Regions from separate parts of the Rossellomorea sp. GQ25 genome, predicted to be linked through region 3. Evidence: riboswitches for the same ligand, from Rfam matches in the RefSeq annotation. Region 3 holds a riboswitch; each other region holds the start of a gene.
What was found. Region 3 has a riboswitch for cobalamin ahead of AC6CIB_RS16015 (ribonucleoside-diphosphate reductase subunit alpha). Riboswitches for the same ligand answer to the same signal wherever they lie in the genome.
Positions count from the first base shown of each region.

Region 1: it holds a riboswitch for cobalamin, as region 3 does, so the genes downstream of both, AC6CIB_RS07490 (hypothetical protein) here and AC6CIB_RS16015 (ribonucleoside-diphosphate reductase subunit alpha) in region 3, are expected to answer to the same signal.
Region 2: it holds a riboswitch for cobalamin, as region 3 does, so the genes downstream of both, AC6CIB_RS06170 (acyl-CoA thioesterase) here and AC6CIB_RS16015 (ribonucleoside-diphosphate reductase subunit alpha) in region 3, are expected to answer to the same signal.

Region 1 is NZ_JCAXEQ010000002.1:342,742-350,023, forward strand. Features, by position in the region: gene AC6CIB_RS07470 (acyl-CoA dehydrogenase FadE) at 1-622, opposite strand, end outside; gene prpB (methylisocitrate lyase) at 729-1,643, opposite strand; gene prpD (2-methylcitrate dehydratase) at 1,662-3,095, opposite strand; gene mmgD (citrate synthase) at 3,198-4,313, opposite strand; gene AC6CIB_RS07490 (hypothetical protein) at 4,314-4,538, opposite strand; cobalamin riboswitch at 4,715-4,911, opposite strand; gene AC6CIB_RS07495 (IDEAL domain-containing protein) at 5,194-5,418, shown strand; gene AC6CIB_RS07500 (helix-turn-helix domain-containing protein) at 5,716-5,997, opposite strand; gene AC6CIB_RS07505 (DUF2975 domain-containing protein) at 6,008-6,487, opposite strand; gene AC6CIB_RS07510 (HAD-IIB family hydrolase) at 7,120-7,282, opposite strand, start outside.
Region 2 is NZ_JCAXEQ010000002.1:72,669-79,950, forward strand. Features, by position in the region: gene ade (adenine deaminase) at 1-275, shown strand, start outside; gene AC6CIB_RS06160 (flotillin family protein) at 639-2,144, opposite strand; gene AC6CIB_RS06165 (hypothetical protein) at 2,323-2,511, opposite strand; cobalamin riboswitch at 2,771-2,960, shown strand; gene AC6CIB_RS06170 (acyl-CoA thioesterase) at 3,108-3,581, shown strand; gene AC6CIB_RS06175 (helix-turn-helix domain-containing protein) at 3,897-5,147, shown strand; gene AC6CIB_RS06180 (S8 family serine peptidase) at 5,506-7,282, shown strand, end outside.
Region 3 is NZ_JCAXEQ010000005.1:72,888-80,169, reverse strand. Features, by position in the region: gene AC6CIB_RS16025 (SurA N-terminal domain-containing protein) at 1-656, opposite strand, end outside; gene AC6CIB_RS16020 (VOC family protein) at 1,196-1,606, shown strand; cobalamin riboswitch at 1,820-2,000, shown strand; gene AC6CIB_RS16015 (ribonucleoside-diphosphate reductase subunit alpha) at 2,148-4,394, shown strand; gene AC6CIB_RS16010 (ribonucleotide-diphosphate reductase subunit beta) at 4,414-5,451, shown strand; gene AC6CIB_RS16005 (SDR family NAD(P)-dependent oxidoreductase) at 5,894-6,028, opposite strand; gene AC6CIB_RS16000 (DUF3243 domain-containing protein) at 6,230-6,532, shown strand; gene AC6CIB_RS15995 (SACOL1771 family peroxiredoxin) at 6,576-7,019, opposite strand; gene AC6CIB_RS15990 (cold-shock protein) at 7,125-7,282, opposite strand, start outside.

The sequences.
Region 1 (7,282 bases), on a different contig from region 3:
TCTCTACAATGAAGGCGGTCATGCCATCACCGGTATTGGCAAAGACGACATAGACATCCGCCACTTGGGCGTTCGTAATCCACTGTTTTTCACCATTTAAGAGCCAGGCTGTCCCTTCCTCGTTCAACACTGCAGTCGTTTTAGCATTTAGTGCATCCGACCCTGCGTCAGGTTCCGTTAAGGCATAGGCTCCAATCCATTCTCCAGATATGAGCCTTGGCAGGTACTTATGTTTTTGCTTCTCTGTTCCATAATATACGTACGGAAGTGTACCTACGCCTGCATGAATATTAAAGGATACGCTGAACGAACCGCCAAATCCCATCTTCTCTGCTACAAGCCCTGAAAGTTTTTTGTTCAGTGACAGACCACCATAAGATTCTGGAACCTCAATACTGAGCAAACCGAGTTCCCCTGCTCCTTTGAACAATTTTTTAACGGTGGCGTAATCATGCTGATCAATCGAATCAAGCAGGGGAATTACATCGTTTTTGACGAATCGTTCTGTTGTTTTCGATATGAGATGACCTTCCTCATTAAAATCTTCCGGAGTAAATACTTCAATGTCCTCTCCATGATGAGTAAATAAACATTCACTAGCTTGAAGTTCTGCTTCGCCCATCCCTTTCCTCCTCGCTTCCGACTTGTTATGCTTATCAACCAAAAGCGTTGAATCGATTACATGCTAAAATTGATTCGTATCACGATCTTCTTTTACCATTTGTGCTTTACGATTTATGTTCATCGGTTAGGAGTGTCTTTGCGATTTCTTCATCCAGATTTTCAAAGTCATAATAGGAAATGGTGTCATACAACTCGCTTCTTGTCTGCATGTTCTGGATTCCTTCCTTTTGAGTGCCTTCCTTTTTGATCAGCTGGAACATCCGTTCATAAGCCTTTGCCGCCACTCGCAATGAAGTCACAGGATAAATGACCATCTGAAAGCCCATGTCCTGAAATTCTTCAGCAGTATAGTAAGGGGTCTTCCCGAACTCGGTCATGTTAGCAAGAAGTGGAACTTGGATTCGGTTCCGGAACAGTCGAAACTCTTCTTCAGATTCAAGGGCTTCCGGGAAGAGCGCGTCGGCACCTGCTTCAACATACATCGCCGCTCTTTCTATCGCACCTTCCAGTCCTTCGCTGCTGCGGGCATCCGTACGGGCTACGACAATCAATGAAGGAGCCACCTCTTTGATCACCCTGATCTTCTGAACCATCTCTTCCGGGGATACGAGTTGTTTCCCATTTAGATGTCCGCACTTTTTAGGCAATTGCTGATCTTCCAATTGAACGGCAGCTACATGAGCCTCCACCATTTCTCTAGCCGTACGGGCGACGTTCAGATATCCCCCGAAACCCGTATCTATATCGACTAATACCGGTAAATTAGTAGCACGAACAAGGTCTTTGGCGCGTTCTGCGACTTCAGTTGACGTCATCATCCCGAGATCCGGAAGTCCCCTGCTTGCTGTGTAAGCGGCTCCCGATAAATAAAGTGCTGAGAAACCAGCCTCCTTTGCCATGAGGGCAGCCATCGCATCATGCGCGCCAGGTATTTGCAAAATCGATTCACTGGAGATACATTTTTGAAATTGGTCGGCAAGCTCTGTTTGTGCTAACGGTTGGTCTACAATCCATGCCATCTTGGCCATCCTCCTTTTCTAGATGAACAAATCTACAAATTCATTCACTTTCATGCTTTCTAATTTGTCCCTGTCATAGCAGGCTTCTTCTATCAATCTTTGTTGTTTACTTGAATAGTGGGTCTTGATATTGTTCATGAATTTTTCCTTAATCTTTGGAATCGCTTCGTCTCTTCTGAAGCGGTGTCCTAATGGAAACTCTAATTCTACGTTTTCGGTAACGGATCCATCTGTGAAACGAATTTGTACACTGTTTGCGATTGAGCGCTTGCTCGGATCAAGGTAATCTTCACTGTATTGTTTGTTTTCTACCACTGTCATCCTTTCCCGCAAGGCATCGATTCTTGGATCCAGGGCTGTTTCATTTTCATAATCTTCTGCTTTGATATCGCCTTTGAGCAATCCGATGGCTGTGATGTACTGCAAACAATGATCGCGATCCGCAGGATTATGAAGAGGACCTGTTTTATCAATGATGCGTATAGCTGATTCATGTGTCATGATCTTAATTTCATCGATTTCGTCAAGTCGGTTAATCACTGATGGGTGGAGCTTGACCGCACACTCAGCTGCTGTCTGGGCATGGAATTCTGCCGGATAAGATACTTTGAACAGTATATTTTCCATTACATAGGATTCAAGTGGACGTCCCAGCACCAATTCTTTTTTATTGAAGAGTATATCCTGGAATCCCCATCCAGGCGCTGAAAGCCCGGTTGGATAGCCCATTTCGCCTTTTACAGCCATCATTGCCAAGTGAACGCCCCTACTTGTTGCGTCTCCTGCTGCCCAGGATTTTCGCGAGCCTGTATTCGGTGCATGTCGATATGTTCGCAAGCTTGAATTGTCAATCCATGCATTCGATAACGCATTTATGATTTCCTGACGAGATCCACCCAACATCTTCGTGACAACAGCTGTCGTTGCGATTTTCACAAACAGAACATGATCGAGCCCTACACGATTCAAGCTATTTTCCAACGCCAGTACTCCCTGAATCTCATGGGCCTTGATCATCATTTCGAGCACATCCCGAACTTGTAAAGGTTCTTTCCCATCCGAAATCCGTACTCTGCTTACATAATCCGCTACAGCAAGAATGCCTCCAAGGTTGTCAGATGGATGTCCCCATTCCGCAGCGAGCCACGTATCATTGTAATCCAGCCAGCGGATCATGCACCCTATGTTGAATGCCCCTTTCACAGGATCAAGGACGAAGGACGTACCGGGCACACGAGTCCCATTAGGTACAATTGTCCCAGGTACGACAGGGCCCAGAAGCTTCGTGCATTCCGGGTATTTCAAAGCGAGAATTCCGCATCCAAGCGTATCAAACAATACATAGCGTGCCGTTTCATATGCTTCCGTACTTGTGATGTCTCTATCTAATACGTAATCGGCTATTTCTTCCAATAACACATCGGTTTTCGTCGTTTCGCTCGTTTTTAGCATGAGATACCTTCCTTTTCTGTTAGAAGTTATTTATGATATAAATGGGTATTCGCCAAAATATCCATTTGCATCAGGCGGGCGACGTTACAACTCCCCAGTTGTTTAATTAAATACACGTCGCTCGCCTGTATAATGTACTCGCGGACGGAAGAGTCGATTATTGGTGTGCTGCTCTATCACATGCGCACAAAGTCCGACTGTTCTGGCACTAAAGAAAATGGGAGTATATAGTGGAATCGGTATCCCCAACATCCAATAGACCGGAGCTGCATAATAATCAAGATTCGGATAGATCCCTTTCTCTCTCTCCATTACTCTCTCTCCAGCTTCACACATCTCATATAAAAGGTGGTCGCCTTTTACATCACATAGTTCTTTTAACGCTTCCTTCATCATGAATGCTCTTGGATCCATCTTCTTCATATACACACGATGCCCAAATCCCATGATCTTTTCTTTTTTCATCATTTTCATTTCGAGCAGCTCTTCAAATGTTGCCACACTGCCTGCTTCATTAAGCATGTACATAACCGCTTCATTCGCCCCTCCGTGCAGGTTCCCTTTTAAGGAAGCGACAGCACCGGTTAAGGCACCGTATAAATCAGAATGAGTAGACGCAATCACCCTCGCCGTGAAGGTGGAATTCGGCATCTCATGCTCACTATAAAGAACTAAAGAACGGTCAAATATCCTTTCTTCCAGTAGAGAGGGGACTCGCCCAGTGATCATATAAAAGAAATTTGCACTATATGAAAGGTTTTCGTTTGGACGGACCGGCTCCAATTGGTGAATGATCCGGTAGCTATTCGCTACAACGTTGGGCACCATTCCAAGAAGTTGATAAGCTCGCTCTTTATTCACGGGTAATGAACGATCATCGAGTTTGTTGTCATATCCAGCAAGTGCTGATATTCCCGTTCTAAGCCCATCCATGGGATGCGTATTTCCCGGAAGCTGTTTGAATATTTCAAGCAGTTCCCCAGGTATTTCATACTCACCCTTCAACATCTTTTCCATCGCTTCTTTCTCTGCAGTATCCGGCAAACTCTCTTCCAGCAGTAGATGGACAATATCCATGTACTCTTTAGATTGTGATAGTTTAATAAGGTCATAACCCTGGATGACAATCTCACTTTGTACCGTATCTAAAAACGAGATCTTGGTTTCTGCTGCAACAACACCATCAAGTCCGGGGAAAAATTTTTGTTTAGCTTCCAATTATCTCTTCCTCCTATCTCCAAATAACTCTTCACTCATTTTGTTGTAAGCCCTTTCAAGATTGCTCAGACAAACTTCTTTTTCTTCTCTTTTTTCTATCCGCATCATGATTTCTTTTGTCAAACGCTGATAATTGGAAGAAAGCATAAGTGTCTTTTCTCCACTGAAGTTGTTCATAATGCACGTTTTGAAGTAATCGGTAAAATACTCAACTGTTCCAAACAAAGAAGTTCACCTCGAATCCGTCTTGTTTAAAAATGGACAATAAAAAAACAACTTCTAAAAAGAAGTTGTTAAGATCGAACTGATGCTTAAATAAACATTTTCTGCTCCCCCAAAAAGCCAAAACAAAAAATGTTGATCACTCGTTCGCACTTAACACCCCCTATCCTCGTAGGTATTGATGTGTGCTGAAACAGGCAGGTCTCCTGACTTATGATCATCACTCTCCGAACCTTCCCATCTTCAAGTTTCTAAAGACAGTGGCTTTTCGAATCGCTCCCAAATACAGTTGCGGGACAGCGTCGGGCTCTAACCGAACTTCCCTATTAAGTAGAGGATCGTCATATCCCTCTACACCTGCTTCTACACGTATTCAGTTTTCCAATCAAACATATCAAATATTTCTAAAAATTACAAACAATTTTATTTTTTGACATATTTTCCTTTCTAAACCTGGAGTTTTTTTGTATGGGAAAAACTACCCAACTAATCCTTATTCAGCATACATTACTTCCCATATAGCAAACTTAACAAAACCTTAAATGAAACTGGTTTCCAACTTCCTTCCCTTCAAATAATTTAAATTTTTCGTTTAAAATGTTTGAATATTGAGATAATGGTTAGTATAATAGAAAAAAGGTCAAGGAGTTGATTTTTCATGAAGAAGTATTTGCTAAATTCACCACAGTCCGAGGTACCCGGCATAGACTCTCTTTTTGCAGAAATGATTTTGGACAAGGCCCTGCTAACATTCCGGAAAGAGCAACTCGAGCAGAAAATCGACCAATCTTTACGTGATCGAAACAAAGAAGAATTCCTGCGGTTGACGGAGGAGTTAAATCAGATCCGTAAAGATCACGAGGAAAAGGATGTAACGGTATAAAAGATTTATTGGATATAAATAAGCCGATTGGTTTCTATTGATAAGGAGGACAATGCTCTTGCTGATTATGGCAGGGGCATTGTTTTTTCTTTTGACTGAACACTGCGCTCTGACCCCCGGCACCCTGACGCTTTAACGTACCCTAATGACCTATTTCCCTCCGTAATCATGACAAGTTGTTGATTTTTCTTTATACAAAGAACCAAAAGGACGGTTTACTTGCCTCATCAGCAAGCGAACCGTCCCTCTCTTTCAAATCAATCCAGCTCCCGGACCTCAATCGGAATCAAAGTCCGTTCAATCTGCTCCCGGTGAGCCTCGTATCTCTCCGGAAGCATCAAGCTTTCCCCCATCGTGTTCCTCTTGATTATCTTCATCACTTCGGTATTCCAAAATATCTCCCGGCTGACATTCTAAAGCCTTACAAATTGCCTCTAACGTTGAGAATCGAACGGCCTTTGCTTTTCCATTTTTTAAGATCGAAAGGTTTGCCATCGTGATTCCAACCCTCTCGGAAAGCTCTGTTACGCTCATTTTCCTTTTAGCCAGCATCACATCAATATTGATTATAATCGTCATTGTTTTCACCTCAGACCGTTAAATCATTTTCAGATTTGATATCGATGGCATTTTTCAGTAGCTTCTGAAGAACAGCCGCAAAGACGGCAATCACCGCTGCACCGAAAATAAAGATCATTCCGATCAATATGATACCAGGGGCGTCATCAACCTCCGCCAGAATGTAAAAGAGCGGCATCGCTGCCACATATATGAGACTGATGGCAATGGCACATTTTTTTATAGTCTTTAAAGCTTTTACGGATAATTCAGAGAATGCATTGTTCTTATCGATAAAGCTTAATAGTTTAAAGGCTTGAAACAATGCGATGAAAAACGGTATAGCGGATACATACATAATGATTAGAATGCCATACACCACATATGCAAGCTTCGAATCACTTTCTGCTACATCCATAGCTAACCAAGGTAACCCCAAGACGCATAAAGCAACAATTGGAGTCCCGATAAGAAAAACAGCAATCTTTAAAAAGAGTGTTTCCCTTTTCATAAAAAGCACCTCGCTTATTGATTATTGATTTTACTCTACCACTTTATTTATTGTTTATCAATAAATATTTATTTATAATTAATAATATTTTTATGGTTATCGTTAAACAAATATTCATTTCGAACAAAAAAACTGGAGTCTGCCCCCCGGCACGCTGACACTTTAACGTGTGGAGACCGGACCCCAATTCCCCATTTAAGTAATAAATTCGAAACCCGTTGGCTTATGAAATGGCATTTTACATTCTCTAAAAACGAAATTAATGTTTGAAAAATCGTCGGGTAAACCTACGATACAATGTATGTATAGGATGTATGCCCCCTGGAGCCTCCTCCTTCGTTCCGGCAATCGTAATCCTCTTCTCCATCTACTAATAGGTCAAAAAAGGTATGCTCTAAGAAACTCTCTGGGAAACTCATTGGAAGCATCAGTATCATTCTTCTGCTTCTTTTAGAGCAAACTCCAAAAAATATCGATCTTTATCTCTACTCATCGTTTCCTCCTTATTACTCTTCCTTTAACCAACTATCTACCAATTATTTCAAAACCCTTCAACTAACTCAATGACCTTTTATAAAAAAAGAAGCTTACCATATTACAGATAAACCCCCTTATATGAAATAAGATTCCTTTTAAGAATTGATTACTCTTTTAACGTAGTGTTCACTGACTTCTTTAATGGCAGAAGGAACATCCTTAATATCTATGACAGTAGTTGCGTTCGCGCTTATCGGGTGTTGTCCTACACAAACACTAAATTTTGCGTTTTTAAATAATTCTCCATCGTTATGATCA
Region 2 (7,282 bases), on a different contig from region 3:
ATGGCGGCCTGGTGATGGTAAGAGACGGAAATGTCATAGCCTCTCTCCCATTACCGATTGCAGGGTTGATGTCCGACCAGGGATTTGAAGAAGTGGTATCAGGGCTCAGCGATTTGAAAAATGCGTTTGTAGAATTAGGATTCTCCGGAGACTTTAATCCATTTCTGACTCTCTCTTTTCTCACTTTGCCTGTGATCCCTGAGTTGAAGCTGACAGATTTAGGATTGATTGATGTTAAAAGTTCCCGGCATATTGAGGTTGGGATACAAGGTTGATAGGTTTGTTGGACTGTTGAATTTTAATGTTTTTTTGACAGTTGAATATTGCTGTTCATTCAACTGTTGAATTTCTTCGAATATTTTTAACAGGCAAATTTTCCGTTGGTTTCACCTGTTAAATATCTTTCTATATTCAGCTGCTGATTTTTCATGATTTATCAGCAGTTGAACCTAAATAAATAACTGTACCTGGTACAATTCATCCGAGTTGTACCAGGTACAGTTATTTCATCATAATAGGTGCCAAGCACAAATGATTTCGTGCCTGGCTCTTTTTATTGGAATAGATTAGGCACTTCAAAGAAAGCGATTTTCCATAAGAAAAAAAATGTCTCCTTTGTTGAGACATCTCCATTCTCGTTATTTACTTTGACCTTCTTCTTTTGACTCTTTTTCTTCGGTCGTCACAGCAACTTCCTTGTCAGCTAACTCTGAAATTGCTGGCTGATAAGGTCTTTCATGGGTTCTGTTTGCATACGACTTCAGTAATTCACCTACATCGATGCCTGTCATTTCGCGTAACGGTTCCTGCATGTCAAGCATCGTTCTGGTGATGCTTTTCCCAAATGAAGGAACTCCCTGGCCATTACCGGAATCAATGATTTTAACAGAATCAATATTGTTAAGAGGCTGGGCAATTTTCTCTGCGAAAACTGGCAGCATTTCGATTAGTTTCTCTGTAATGATGACATCGCCATGCTTCTCCATCGCTTCTGCAAGCAGTTTACGGGATTCGGCTTCCGCTTTACCTCGTTCTCTGATAACATCGGCTTCTGCAGAACCTTCTTCTCTGCGGATCTTAGCTTTCGCTTCCCCGTCAATTTCAGCCTTGCGCGCTTCCGCTTCTGCTTTACGAGTCGTTTCGTAGTATTCGGCATCGGCTTTTGTTTTACGAACTTTTGATTCTTCTGCTTCAAGCTTCACGGCACGTTCACGTTCAAGGAATTGAAGCGTTAACTCTTCTTCTTTCACTTCTTTGGTAAGTTTGGCTTTTTCCAACTCATAGGACTGTTCCGATTTTGCTCTTGCCCGCTCTGTTTCTTCTTTGAAAGCTGCGTCTTTGATGTCCTTCTCTTTTTTCGATTGGGCAATGGTAATTTGACGCTTGTATTCTTCCTCTTTCGCTTCCTGATCGGTTTGGGCACGGTGAATACGGGTTTCACGCTCGGTGTTTGCTTCTGCAATTTCAGCTTGCTTGCGGACCTCGGCGATACGTGGACGACCAAGGTTTTTTAAGTATCCATTTTCTTCGTCTGCATCTCTTATGTCAGTTAACCCGAGTGACGTAATTTTGAAGCCCATAAGATCCAGCTGCTTCTGGGCAATTTCTGATACGTCAGCGTTAAATTTTTCACGGTTGCTGTTAATGTCTTCAACAGTCATTTTGGAAAGAATCGCACGAAGATTACTTCCCAGTACCTCGATGATTTCATCTTCAATTTCTTTTTGATCCTTACCAAGGAACTGCTCAGCATAGTTCGCAATCCCATTTAATGTGTCTGCCACCTTCACCATCGCCACTGCGTCCGCAACGATTGGTACTCCGCCATTTGTGTATACTCTCGGTGTCGATAGCTTTAACTGGAAGGATGTAAGATTAACAGGTGTGGAAGTTTGGAAACGTCTTAATCTGTACCCTCCACCCCTGATGATTTTCATGGAACGTCCTTCCTGGTCGGTGAAAATATTTGTTTCCTTCTCAGGATCCCCCAGTTTAGGTCCTGTAATGATCAGTGCCTGGTTGGATCTGGCTGTACGATAACGAAACCTCATCCAGAAATAATAGGCAATTCCTGCAATAGCAGCAATAACCAGAACAGGAATCAAGAACATAAAAAATCCGATAATACTTAATGATTCTAGCATTCTGACAACCCCTCTCAACATTTTCTATAAATCAGTCGAGCAACTGATTTAATATTTAATAAAATTGCTAGCTGCAATACTATCTACGGAAGAGTGATAGAAAAGTTTCAATAATTTAGGTGAATCTCCTAATTTTATATAAAAAAGCTCGAACCTTTAAAAAGTTCGAGCTTTCATACTATAAAAACCAGCCGTGTATCGCCCCTAACAGGGTAAATATGATGAGATGATCTCCAATCGCGATAAGGAAGAAAGAACAGGACAGTACGGAACCGATTAAATATGATATGAACGTAATTTGTGTGATTGGAAGCTGCGGGTCGTAAATGAGCATATGCGCTGCATTTTCCAAGCGCGTTCTTTTCACATAACCTGCTGGTGTTTCACCAATCAGCCCTTTAAACATCCGCTGAAAGTGATAAGGGGGAATAGGTTGATACTTTGGCTAATTGTTCTAAGAATAAATCTTCGCTTAGATGTTGATCGATATACTCTACTACTTTACCAATTTGTCTTGTGGCATTTTTCAGATCTCACTACCTTTTTGAAAAGCACTTGTTTATAAATTTTACCCTAATCATTCTCCTCACTCACTAAGGGTTATGATAAAATAAATGCGTTCACAATTTAATCATTGCTCATTGGTGAAGATGATTTAAGTTCATTTTCTTAAAAGGGAAGTTGGTGAAAGTCCAACGCGGTCCCGCCACTGTAAGGCTGAGAATTCGTATGGATCCACTGTTTCGAATTGAAATGGGAAGGAATGCGAAATCGTTGACGCTGAGCCAGGAGACCTGCCAAATGGGAAGAACACAGAAGTTCCTACGGGAGATAGGAGGGTGTTGCGCTAATTGAGCCACATGAGGAATCACATGATTCTGGACGTTCGCTTGAAATAGCCGCATCTTCTTTTTAAAAGGAGATGCTTTTTTTATTTCGGAAATTAAACTGGGAGATGAGAAAATGGAACAAGCTTATTCGGTAGAACGTTCACGAACCATACAAACAAAATTGGTGCTGCCACCGGACACCAATCATATGCAAACGATCTTCGGAGGAAAAGTCCTTTCCTATATTGATGAAATTGCGGCACTATCAGCAATGAAGCACTCCAGCTCAGTCGTCGTTACGGCATCGATTGACTCCGTCGACTTTTTGTCGTCTGCAACAGTCGGTGATGCGTTAAGCCTCGAGGCATACGTCACTTCTACAGGCAGAACATCAATGGAGGTTTATGTAAAGGTGTTTTCTACGAATCTCGTAACGAGTGTCAAAACCCTGACGACTGAATCATTCCTGACGATGGTCGCCGTTGATGAAAATGGAAAACCAAAGCCGGTGCCAAAGGTCATTCCAAAGACAGAAGAAGAATCGAGGCTTTTCAAAACGGCTCCTTTAAGAAAAGAGCATAGAAAAAATCGTGCGCTTATTTTGTAAACAGTCGCTGATTGCTGACTATCCTAAAAACAAAAACACTCAGAGCTTATCTAGGCTTTGAGTGTTTAAAAGGGCTAGTCTATTGGATCCTAATTGGAATGAAAACGGGGTTGGTTATATAGCGGGAAGTCATTCAGGATTCCCCTCCTCTGGTGAAAGAAGTACAGGATGAACTTCAGGAAGAAAAGAGAAAAACACTATAGAGATGCTATTTGGATGTTATTGCCTTCAGACCTCCGTCTTGTTCTAAACCTATAGAATACCGAGAAAATTTTCCCTATAATGAATAATAAAATAGTTCATTTGGGGTGTAGTATGATTGAAGGTAAATTAATTAAGTTTCATCGCGAAGATTCGGGTTTGACTCAAGAGCAGCTTGCACAGGGGATATGCTCCCCCACGCATCTAAGTAAAATTGAAAGAGGAATCACAGAGTATTCCAGTGAAATTACTGATTTACTTGCAAGAAAGCTTGGAATCAATATGGATGTTGAACGTTCTCGCTATCATTCCTTACAGGTTAAGTTATCAGAATGGAACGATGCGATTATTATGATTCGAACCAATGAAATCCATCAATTAAAAGGGGAAATTGAAAAAGAACCTTTACGGTTTCTATCAGACTTCATTGTTCAATACAATCTTTTCCTGGCAAGGTATTATCTATTTTTGAATAAACATGGAAAAGCAAAAGAAATAATGGACATGTTCGAACATAAAAACTACTCTCTTTCTCCTTTTGAACAAAATTTATTGTTGCATGTCAAGGGAATCTATCATCATTCAACAAGGCAGTTTAACTCTTGCATTAAAGTATTAAAACAGATTGACGATGAATATCCGAACTCCGAATATTATTTTCATTTGGCATTAGCGTATCATTCCATTCATTCAAACACCTTTGCCTATTATTATGGGCAAAGAGCTTTGCATTTTTTCCAAAAAACATTAAATATCCTGAGGGTTATCGATTCTGAAACCTTAATTTTAATCCAATTGAATGCCAAAGAACCCTTTGATATGGAAGAAACCAAACAACAGTATGATAAGCTCCTCAGAGTCTGTGAATCCGTTAATTCCAAGGAAAGGGAACATAAGATCCATAACAATCTTGGATTCGAATATTTTAGGAGAAAACGATATTCTGAATCAAAAGAATCCTATGAAAAAGCATTAAAACTTATTAATGAGGAAACCCCTGCGTCACATTATTTGGTAACACTTAGCGGCTATATACTTGCTTGTATGAAAGGAAATTTACTTACTTCCGAAGAGCTCAATCATTTAGCGACAAAAGGACTAAAAATGGCAACTCAGCATCAGGATCCCACTTACGTATTCTTTGAGATTTACTTACTCACCCTAAAGGGAAATGAAAAAGAACTTTATGAGTATATTGAAAATACAGCTCTCCCCCATTTCAAAAAAACGGGAAGTCAATTGATGTATCAGCATTATGAAAGACAACTATTTTTATATTATGTTAAAACCGGGCAAACAGAAAAGGGTTTCCGGCTTGCATCCGATAAGATGTCCAGCGAAATAAGTTATTATGAATTAGAATAATGCTCCTTCCGAATGATAAAAGGATGACTTGTCTCTTTTTATCATTCTTTTTTTGAAAGATAGTAGATGGAACACTAGAAAATCAATTCATTTTACCACTATATTATAAGTTAATCGTCCTCTTTGCATAATATTCATCCAAACAAGCCCTTTGCAACCCCAATACCAATTCATTATTTCACAACTTTTATCCTGCAGAAACCACGGAAAATCAGTTATAGGTTAAAAATCCCACCAATTATGTAGTTCATTAGTCTCGAAGTAAACCCCCATACAAACAAGTTCAAACTCCTTTAAAATATGAATTGAACCAATATTTCGATAAATCACCATCTAATATTACAGAAAAGAGGTAGAAATGATGAATGGATCTTCCATTGCAAAGAAATCAGCTGTGATTGCATTATCCACAGGATTAATGTTATCTCCAATATCGACCTATTCCATTCCAACAGCCACAGCTGCTGATTGGGAAGCAGAAACAATTTTATCTTCTTTGACTGATGAGCAGAGACAAGCCTTACATCAATTGGAATTAACTAATACAATGGGCCTTCAAGGATTTCAACAGAGTGATTTAGCATCCGGTGAAGAGATTTCGGTTATCGTCCAATTTCAATCTAAACCGAGCAATGTAGCTGTTTTAGAAGCGGCCGTAAAAGGAAAAAAACTCAAGAAAGCGGATGCTGAGGCAAAGGTAGAGAAAGAACATAAGATTTTTAAGGAAGATGTAACAAAGCATCTATTTACTAGTAATGTAAAAGGAAAAAAGGTAGCGCCGAAAATTACCCAAATCTATAAAGACGCGTATAACGGGGTGGCGATGACACTTCCAGCCAATCAAGTAGAGCTACTGCTTAACTCCAAAGCTGTCAAAGCGGTGTATAAAAATCAGGCATTTACGGTAGATCCCGTTCAACAAGATCTCCCAAAAGATGTTGAGAGGGAAATCACAACGTCTGTGGAAAGCATTCCATTTTTAAAGGTAGATCAGTTACATAAGGAAGGAATAACGGGAGATGGGATTAAAGTCGGGGTAATCGACACGGGAGTCGACTATAACCACCCTGATCTGAAGGATGCCTACAAAGGCGGTTATGATTTTGTTGACGATGATTCTGATCCCATGGAAGCCACCTATGAAGATTGGAAGAATACGAGTGAGCCTGAGTTCAGTTATACAGGAAGTTCGTATTACACCTCTCACGGTACCCATGTATCGGGAACGATTGTAGGACAAAATGAGAATGATAGTGAAGTATCTGTTGAAGGGGTTGCCCCTGATGCTGACCTATATGTGTATCGGGTTCTCGGTCCATACGGAAGCGGCTACACCGAAGACGTCCTCGCCGGTATAGAGAAGTCGATTCAAGATGGAATGGATGTCATCAACCTCTCATTGGGTGCCGCTATTAACGACCCTTACTATCCAACCAGTACAGCCCTTAATTATGCGGTTTTAAATGGAGTCACTGCCGTTGTTTCTGCAGGGAATTCAGGTCCAAATGACTTTACGCTCGGCTCACCTGGTACAGCAGCTTTGGCTTTAACCGTAGGGGCAAGTGATGTCCCTGTCTCACAAACTACATTTACAGGACAAGGTTCCAATGGTTGGACCACCGATATTGTGAGTATGGCCAGAGGCTTCGCCCACAAGTTTACAAGTTTAGAAGAGCAAACACTGGAGCTGGTGGATGTCGGGTTAGGATATCCGGAAGATTATGAGAATAAAAACGTGGAAGGAAAGATCGCTTTCGTTCAGCGTGGTGATTTTGCTCTGAATGACAAAGTGAAATTCGCAAAAGAACATGGTGCCAATGCTGTCATTATGTATAACAATGTAGAGGGTCATATAGGTTATAATCTTGGGGAATCTGTAAACTATGTTCCTGCCTTCTCCATGACGAAAGCTGCAGGAGAAGAATTGAAAGCAGCGATCACCAGTGGGTCGACCAGTTTCACCTTCACTCATTTAGAAGAAAGTTTTACGAAAGGTGATCAATTAGCGGATTTCAGTTCACGGGGTCCTGTTAACAAAAGCTATGATATGAAACCGGAAGTCGTAGCACCGGGAGTCAGCGTTCTGTCGACCTTCCCTTCATATATGATCGATCCAGAAAAAACGGATGACTATC
Region 3 (7,282 bases):
GGTGCATCCTTTGATTCACCCTGACCTTGCTGGCTCGCATACTGATCGTAAAATTTCTTCATTTCATCTTCAGAGACTTCTTCTACTTTGATTTCTTTCTCAACGTAGTTTGTGTATTTGATGTTTTCAGCGATTTGGGTTTTTAACTCGTCCATCGTAAATCCGGCTTTTTTCATGGCATCTTCAAATTTCTTTTCATCACCATACTGCTTTTTAACTTCTTCCAGTTGTTTATTGATTTCATCTTCTGACGCTTTGTAGCCTTTTTCATCGGCCTGCTGCATAAGGAGTGTTTGTCCAACCAGGCTATCAATTGTTTGTTCCTTGATTTTCTTTGCTGCATCTTTACTTGTTGGGTCTTGCCCCATCTGTTGATATTGCATTTGTGATTGAGTCAATACGTTATTGAAATCTTCCCCATTAATTTTTTCGTCGTTTACAATGGCAACGATCTTATCTCTTTCAACCTTTTGTTCATCCATTTTCTTCTGCATTTCTTCCATTTGCTTTGCTTGTTCTTCCTGAGCCTGTCCATCGCTTTTTTCTTCTGTTTTGGCTTTATCGTCAGCTTGTTTTTGGCTCTCCTCGTTCGAACCGCAAGCGGCTAGTCCAATCGTTAGTAATGCTAATAGTAAAGTCGTAAATAATTTTTTCATAATAGACTCCTTTCAGAACTAAGGTGTGATTTCGAAAAAAATCACTTAATGCGCATTTTAAATGAAAAACCCGTAAAAAGAAAGTATTTAAGCTGAAAAGTATTGATTGTAATAAGGTTGAAATACAGTAAATTACTTATATGTTCCCTCTTTCACTATAATGTATGCGATTACATTTGACTGACAACTGCCGGCTAGAAATGAAAATGTAAGAAGACTTTCACCTATGCGTTCAATCTAAGTAGGTAAAAAAAGAGACTGTTTAAATCGAGGTCTTCCTCCATTTAAACAGCCTATAAAAAATATTGGGGACCAAAGAATACTGTCAAACAACCTTCTATTTGAATTATAAAGAGTGGCTACTTTTTCTTCAACTAACATTTAGGAAGGTGTCGGCTGACTAGTGTCCTTATGAAGGTAGTATTCAATCTTCTCCTATTCTTTTCATGCAAAATAATAATTATAAGCATATTTTAATGGAAGGGTTTTCCTTCCTTTTGTTGAACTAGTAAACAGAATAAATGAAAAGGAGAGAGACGATGAGGCAATTAGTAAGAATCGGGACTATTTATATTCCAGTAAGGGATGTACAAAGAGCATGCATATGGTATAAAGAAAAATTAAACGCGAATGTGAATTATAAGGATGAGGACAAGGCAATCCTAGACCTTGCAAATCAAAGTTTCTTCCTGGTGGGTGCTTTGGATGAAGAAAGCAGTAATTTTTTTGATAAGTACGAAAACAAGAAATTTTCCATCACTTTTGAAGTAGATGGTTTAGTAGCATTAAAAGAGTTGAGAGAAGATTTAGTTCAAAAAGGAGTCGAAGCCGGGGAGATTGAAAACAGGGGGCATAATGGACGAAATTTTGTATTTTCCGATGGGGATGGCAATCTTTTCGATGTTTGGAGCGAACTGAGTCCGCAGTTTAAAGAAGCATTTAATCTCTAAATAGGATTATCACACATAAAATAGGGATTTGATTGTGAATGCAATGACCATTTTACAACTCTTGACTTTAAGAGGGTAATAGAGTGATACTATTAAAAGATTTCAACTTCTAAACGAAATAAATAGTTTCACTTGTAAATTCATTTTTAATCGTTTATGATGGTACAGAACACAACATTTTGTGTTCTGTTTAATTATTTTAACTATATATTGATTATAACCTGTGAATTGGGTGTCTGAATGGACTTAAAAGGGAATCCGGTGTGAATCCGGAACTGTCCCCGCAACTGTAAGTGCTGACGAAATAAGGAACTGCCACTGTCATATAGGATGGGAAGGCCTTAGAGTAGGGTGAAGCACGAGTCAGGAGACCTGCCTTGTTTATCACGTGTTATCTTCTTCGGGAATTGGGAGGATAAAGCGAGGATTGGAATAGTCCCTTTAGTCTATTCATATATCTTTCGTACATAAAAGCCTATCCTTCAGAAGGATGGGCTTTTTTTGAATCCTTCCCACACTGTATAAATTGGGAGGAATGATGATGTCAATCGTATCACAGTATCAGCGGACAACAATGGAAGCAAAAGCGATTCTTACAAATCTCCACAGTCGCTTTCCGCAACTTCATTTTAAAGAATTTGATGAAAAGACTTTTAAGTATGCAGACGCTCAATCTGAAATGAGTAAAGAAAAGCTTTATCATTTCATGATCCTCACGGCAGTTGAACGGATCTCTGCCCATGAACCTGATTGGACGTATGTAGCTGCAGAATTATATTTAATGAAACTTTATCGTACAATCGCTCATTCAAGGAGAGTTGAAGAAAGCATGTTGTACAATTCCTTTTATGAATTAATTCAAGACTTGACTGATAGGAAATTATATACTCCCGCACTATTGGATTCATATTGCAAAGAAGAAATTGAAACTTTGGGGAGGATCATGGATTCATCTAAAGACCATCTGTTTACTTACATAGGGATCGTCACATTATCAGAGCGGTATTTAACTAAGTCCCATGATGGTAAAATCCTTGAATTACCTCAGGAGCGATTGCTGATCATCGCCATGACACTCTTTATGAACGAACCCCGTGATAAGCGTCTGGTGCTTATTGAAGAAGCTTACTGGGCACTGTCTAATTTGTATATGACGGTTGCGACCCCTACGTTTGCCAACGCCGGCAAAAGCCATGGTCAGTTATCAAGCTGTTTTATTGATACGGTAGCCGATGATTTAAGAAGTATTTATGACAGCAATACAGATGTTTCCACACTAAGTAAAAACGGTGGGGGTCTCGGTATCTATCTGGGGAAGGTCCGGAGCAGAGGAAGTAATATCAAAGGCTTCAAGGGAGTAAGTTCAGGTGTTATTCCATGGATGAAGCAATTAAATAACACAGCAGTATCCGTTGATCAATTAGGGCAACGTCAAGGAGCGATCGCTGTTTATTTGGATGTATGGCATAAGGATATTTTTCCTTTTCTTGATACACGCTTAAATAATGGAGATGAAAGGCAGCGTACTCATGATCTTTTCACTGGAGTAAGCTTACCGGATTTATTTATGGAACAAGTGGAGAATAGAGGGGATTGGTACTTATTTGATCCTCATGAAGTGAGGGTGGTCATGGGGTATTCCCTGGAAGATTACTATGATGAGAGTGAGGGAGAAGGTTCGTTCAGGGATAAGTATTGGGAGTGCGTAGAATGTCCTGATCTTTCCAGGGAAGTCGTTCCAGCAATTGAAATTTTCAAGCGGATCATGATTTCCCAGCTCGAAACGGGAACGCCCTATATGTTTTACCGTGATACAGTCAATCGGCTAAATGCCAATCAGCATAAGGGAATGATTTACTGTAGTAATTTGTGTACCGAAATCGCCCAGAATATGAGTGCGACCGTCATGGAAGAAGAGGTCATAAAGGACGGGAAAATCATTACCTATAAATCTCCCGGAGATTATGTCGTCTGTAATCTGGCATCTGTTTCTTTAGCCAAAACAATCATGGATGATGAGTTGGAGAGAGTCGTGTCCATAGGAGTGAGATTACTTGATAATGTCATAGATATTAATAGACTTCCAGTCCTGCAAGCCCAACTGACAAATCAACGCTATAGAGGGATTGGATTAGGAACCTTTGGCTGGCATCACCTCCTTGCATTAAAAGGTTTGAAATGGGAGAGCGATGAAGCAGTTGATTATTGTGACTCACTATACGAGGATGTTGCTTATTACACGATAAAAGCCAGTCATGAATTAGCGAAAGAAAAAGGCTCCTATCCATATTACAATGGTTCCGACTGGTCGACTGGAGAGTATTTTTCAAAGAAAGGGTATTCTGGACCGAGGTGGGATACACTCAGGGATGATGTTTCTTCACAAGGAATCCGAAACGGATATTTAATGGCGGTTGCGCCCAATTCGTCCACTTCGATTATAGCTGGCTCTACAGCAAGTATAGATCCCTTATTCAGATTGGAGTACTCGGAAGAAAAGAAAGATTATAAGATTCCTGTTACAGCACCTGATTTATCACCTAAGACGACCTGGTATTACAAAACGGCTTATAACGTAGATCAGCACTGGAGTATTAAACAGAATGAGAAGAGACAGCGACATATAGATCAAGGAATATCGTTTAACTTGTATGTGCGGAATGATATCAAGGCGATAGAGTTACTATCTCTTCATTTAGATGCATGGAGGTCAGGATTGAAAACGACCTACTATGTGAGATCAACATCCGTTTCAAATTTTGAAGAATGTGAAAGCTGCCATAGCTAACTGGGAGGAAGATGATAACGTGAATGGATTAAAGCAGCGAATCTTAATAGATTCTGAGGCACCAAATAAATCTACTGGAATTGTAAATGGACAAAGCTCGAATATATTAAACTGGGATGATGTCAGGTTCTCATGGGCCTATCCAAAGTATAAGAGAATGCTGGGGAATTTCTGGACGCCTTTTGAGATCAATATGGCAAAGGATATCAAACAGTTCCCTACTCTTTCATCAAAGGAGCAGGAGTCCTTTTTGAAAATCATCGGCTTACTGGCTCTCCTTGATAGTGTGCAGACAGATTACGCGGGTAAAGTGGCAGACTATCTCACGGATTCCAGCCTGAATGCATTGATGATCATTTTGGCACAGCAAGAGGTCGTCCATAACCACTCGTACAGTTACGTGTTATCCAGTATCGTGTCCAAAAAGAAGCAGGATGAAGTGTTTGATTTCTGGAAGAACGATCCAATCTTGAAGAAGCGGAACGAATTTATAACGAATGGATATAAAGGATTTGTAGAATCCCCCACCATTGAGAATCTATTAAAGTCGATCATCTATGATGTAATTCTGGAAGGGTTGTTCTTTTACTCCGGTTTTGCCTTCTTCTACAATCTGGCCAGAAATCAAAAGATGGTGGCGACATCGACGATGATTAATTATATCAATCGGGATGAACAGCTGCATGTCGGATTATTTGAAAAAATATTTAAAGAGGTACTGAACGAGAATCCCTCTTATCAAACGGAAGAGCTGCGTGACTTTGGAAAGGAAGCTTTCAAACAGGCAGCTCTCCTGGAAATAGAGTGGGGAAGGGACATCATCGGATCTCATGTTGAAGGGCTGTTAATGAGCGACCTTGAAGATTATATTAAATTCATGGCGAATAAAAGAGCCAAACAGCTAGGGTTTGAAGAACCATTCCAAGGATATAAGACCAACCCATTAAAATGGATCATTGCCTATCAGGAAGTGGATAGAGGGAAAACCGATTTCTTTGAACAGAAATCAAGGCAATATACGAAGACATCGGATGCTAATGGGTTTGATGAACTGTAAAAATTAGAGCTGTGGTACTTTTGGTCAGAGGTTAGATATTCGTGAGCATCCAGTTCGCCGTTATATTTGAAATTCCGCCGATAAAAGTACTGATTTTGCCGATAAAATCAGAATATCGCCGTTATCCAGTCAACGTCTTAAAAGAATCAACTAATAATTGGTGAAACTTTGGTATCTGGTTACTGAATTGGTTGAACTTCCTTACAAAATGCATTTTTTAGAACTAAATGTGTTATTTCTTTCGTGAAATAACAGTTTTTATTACAGAAGGTGAGTAGTTTGTATCTTGTGTGACTCGTGGCGATAAATGGCTAAGAAAGTCAACTGTACACAACCATATCAGATTCTCATGGAAGCTTTACAACATCGTTACAATCACCCCATCAAAAAGCGAGTCATCACGACTCGCTTTTTGATTTGTTTTTTTCAATAAAAGGTCATTTCAGTTCTTGTAATCGTTCTTCACGTCTGCCACAAGCATCACGGTGATTTCTTTAGAAGCTAATTCCTTTGCGGTCGCTTGTCCGATCCCACTGATTGCTCCTGTAATGATAGCTACTTTTTTTATATTAATCATTTTCCTTCTCGTGCTTCGTAATCTTTATCCACTCTATTGTTTTCACGGTACCATTATCATTTAAACATAGTTGAGAGAGTTGGAAATTCCATTACCATTAATATGAAAATAAATGTTTAACTCTCCCGGTGGTGGGAATATACATACTAGATTGAATGAGAGGAGAGGTTTTACATGGCAAATCATTCTACAGAAGAAAAAATGGAGTCGAAAGTAGACAGTACATTAGACAATTTGCCTCAGGACAAAAAAGAAGATATTCTTTCAAACTTTGATCATTTCAAACAATATTTAGGTAATAAAGTTTCCTTAGCGGATAAGTTAGGGATGAATGAAGAGCAGCAGGCTAAGGCAGCCCAAAAAGTTGGGGATTATCTTGCGGCTCATGAGGAACCGAAGAATAGAGAAGAGAAGTTATTATATGAATTATGGAAAGCGGGTAACGAGGAAGAGCAGCATATGCTTGCCCATATGTTAGTGAAGCTTGTTCACGCTGAATCATAATAAAAAAGGGCATCTGAATGGATGCCCTTTGCTTATGCTTTTTTTACATTTGTATCTCAGGGTCTACCCTTACCGTCACATTCCCTTTGATGGCACGGGTGATCATGCAAGACTGCTCCGCTTTCATCAACAACTTCTTAGTAAGGGTTATGTCTTTTTCAGAAGTGGAGGGACCTAATGTCAGCACAGGTCGGTGAATGATTTCTTTGTATGTAATGATCCCTTTTTGAACTTCCACAATTCCTTCAGATATCATCGATAAGTCCGTTTTCTCAATATGACTTCGTTCAAGCATCGCGGCCAGAGTGATGATGTAACAGGTAGCTGCTGCTCCAAGAAGCATTTCATCAGGGTTTGTCCCTATTCCAGGCCCGTCCATTTCAGTTGGAATTGATATTTTTGTATGAAAATTTTCCGAGCTCAAGGTACCTGTATCATTTCTCAGCCCCGGCCAATCAGTAGATATATGAAAAGAGTGTCTAGCCATACAATAAACCTCCTAATAAGCATGGTAAGGTTATTGTATACACTATTTAATGTGATGGCAAAGAAAAAAGACCCTACAGAGTAGAGTCTTTCGAATTTGCATGAATTATGCTTTAGTAACGTTAGCAGCTTGGTCGCCACGGTTTCCTTGAACGATTTCGAAAGAAACTTTTTGACCTTCTTCTAAAGTTTTGAATCCTTCGCCTTGAATAGCTGAGAAGTGTACGAACACGTCGTCTCCACCTTCGCGCTCGATGAATCCGA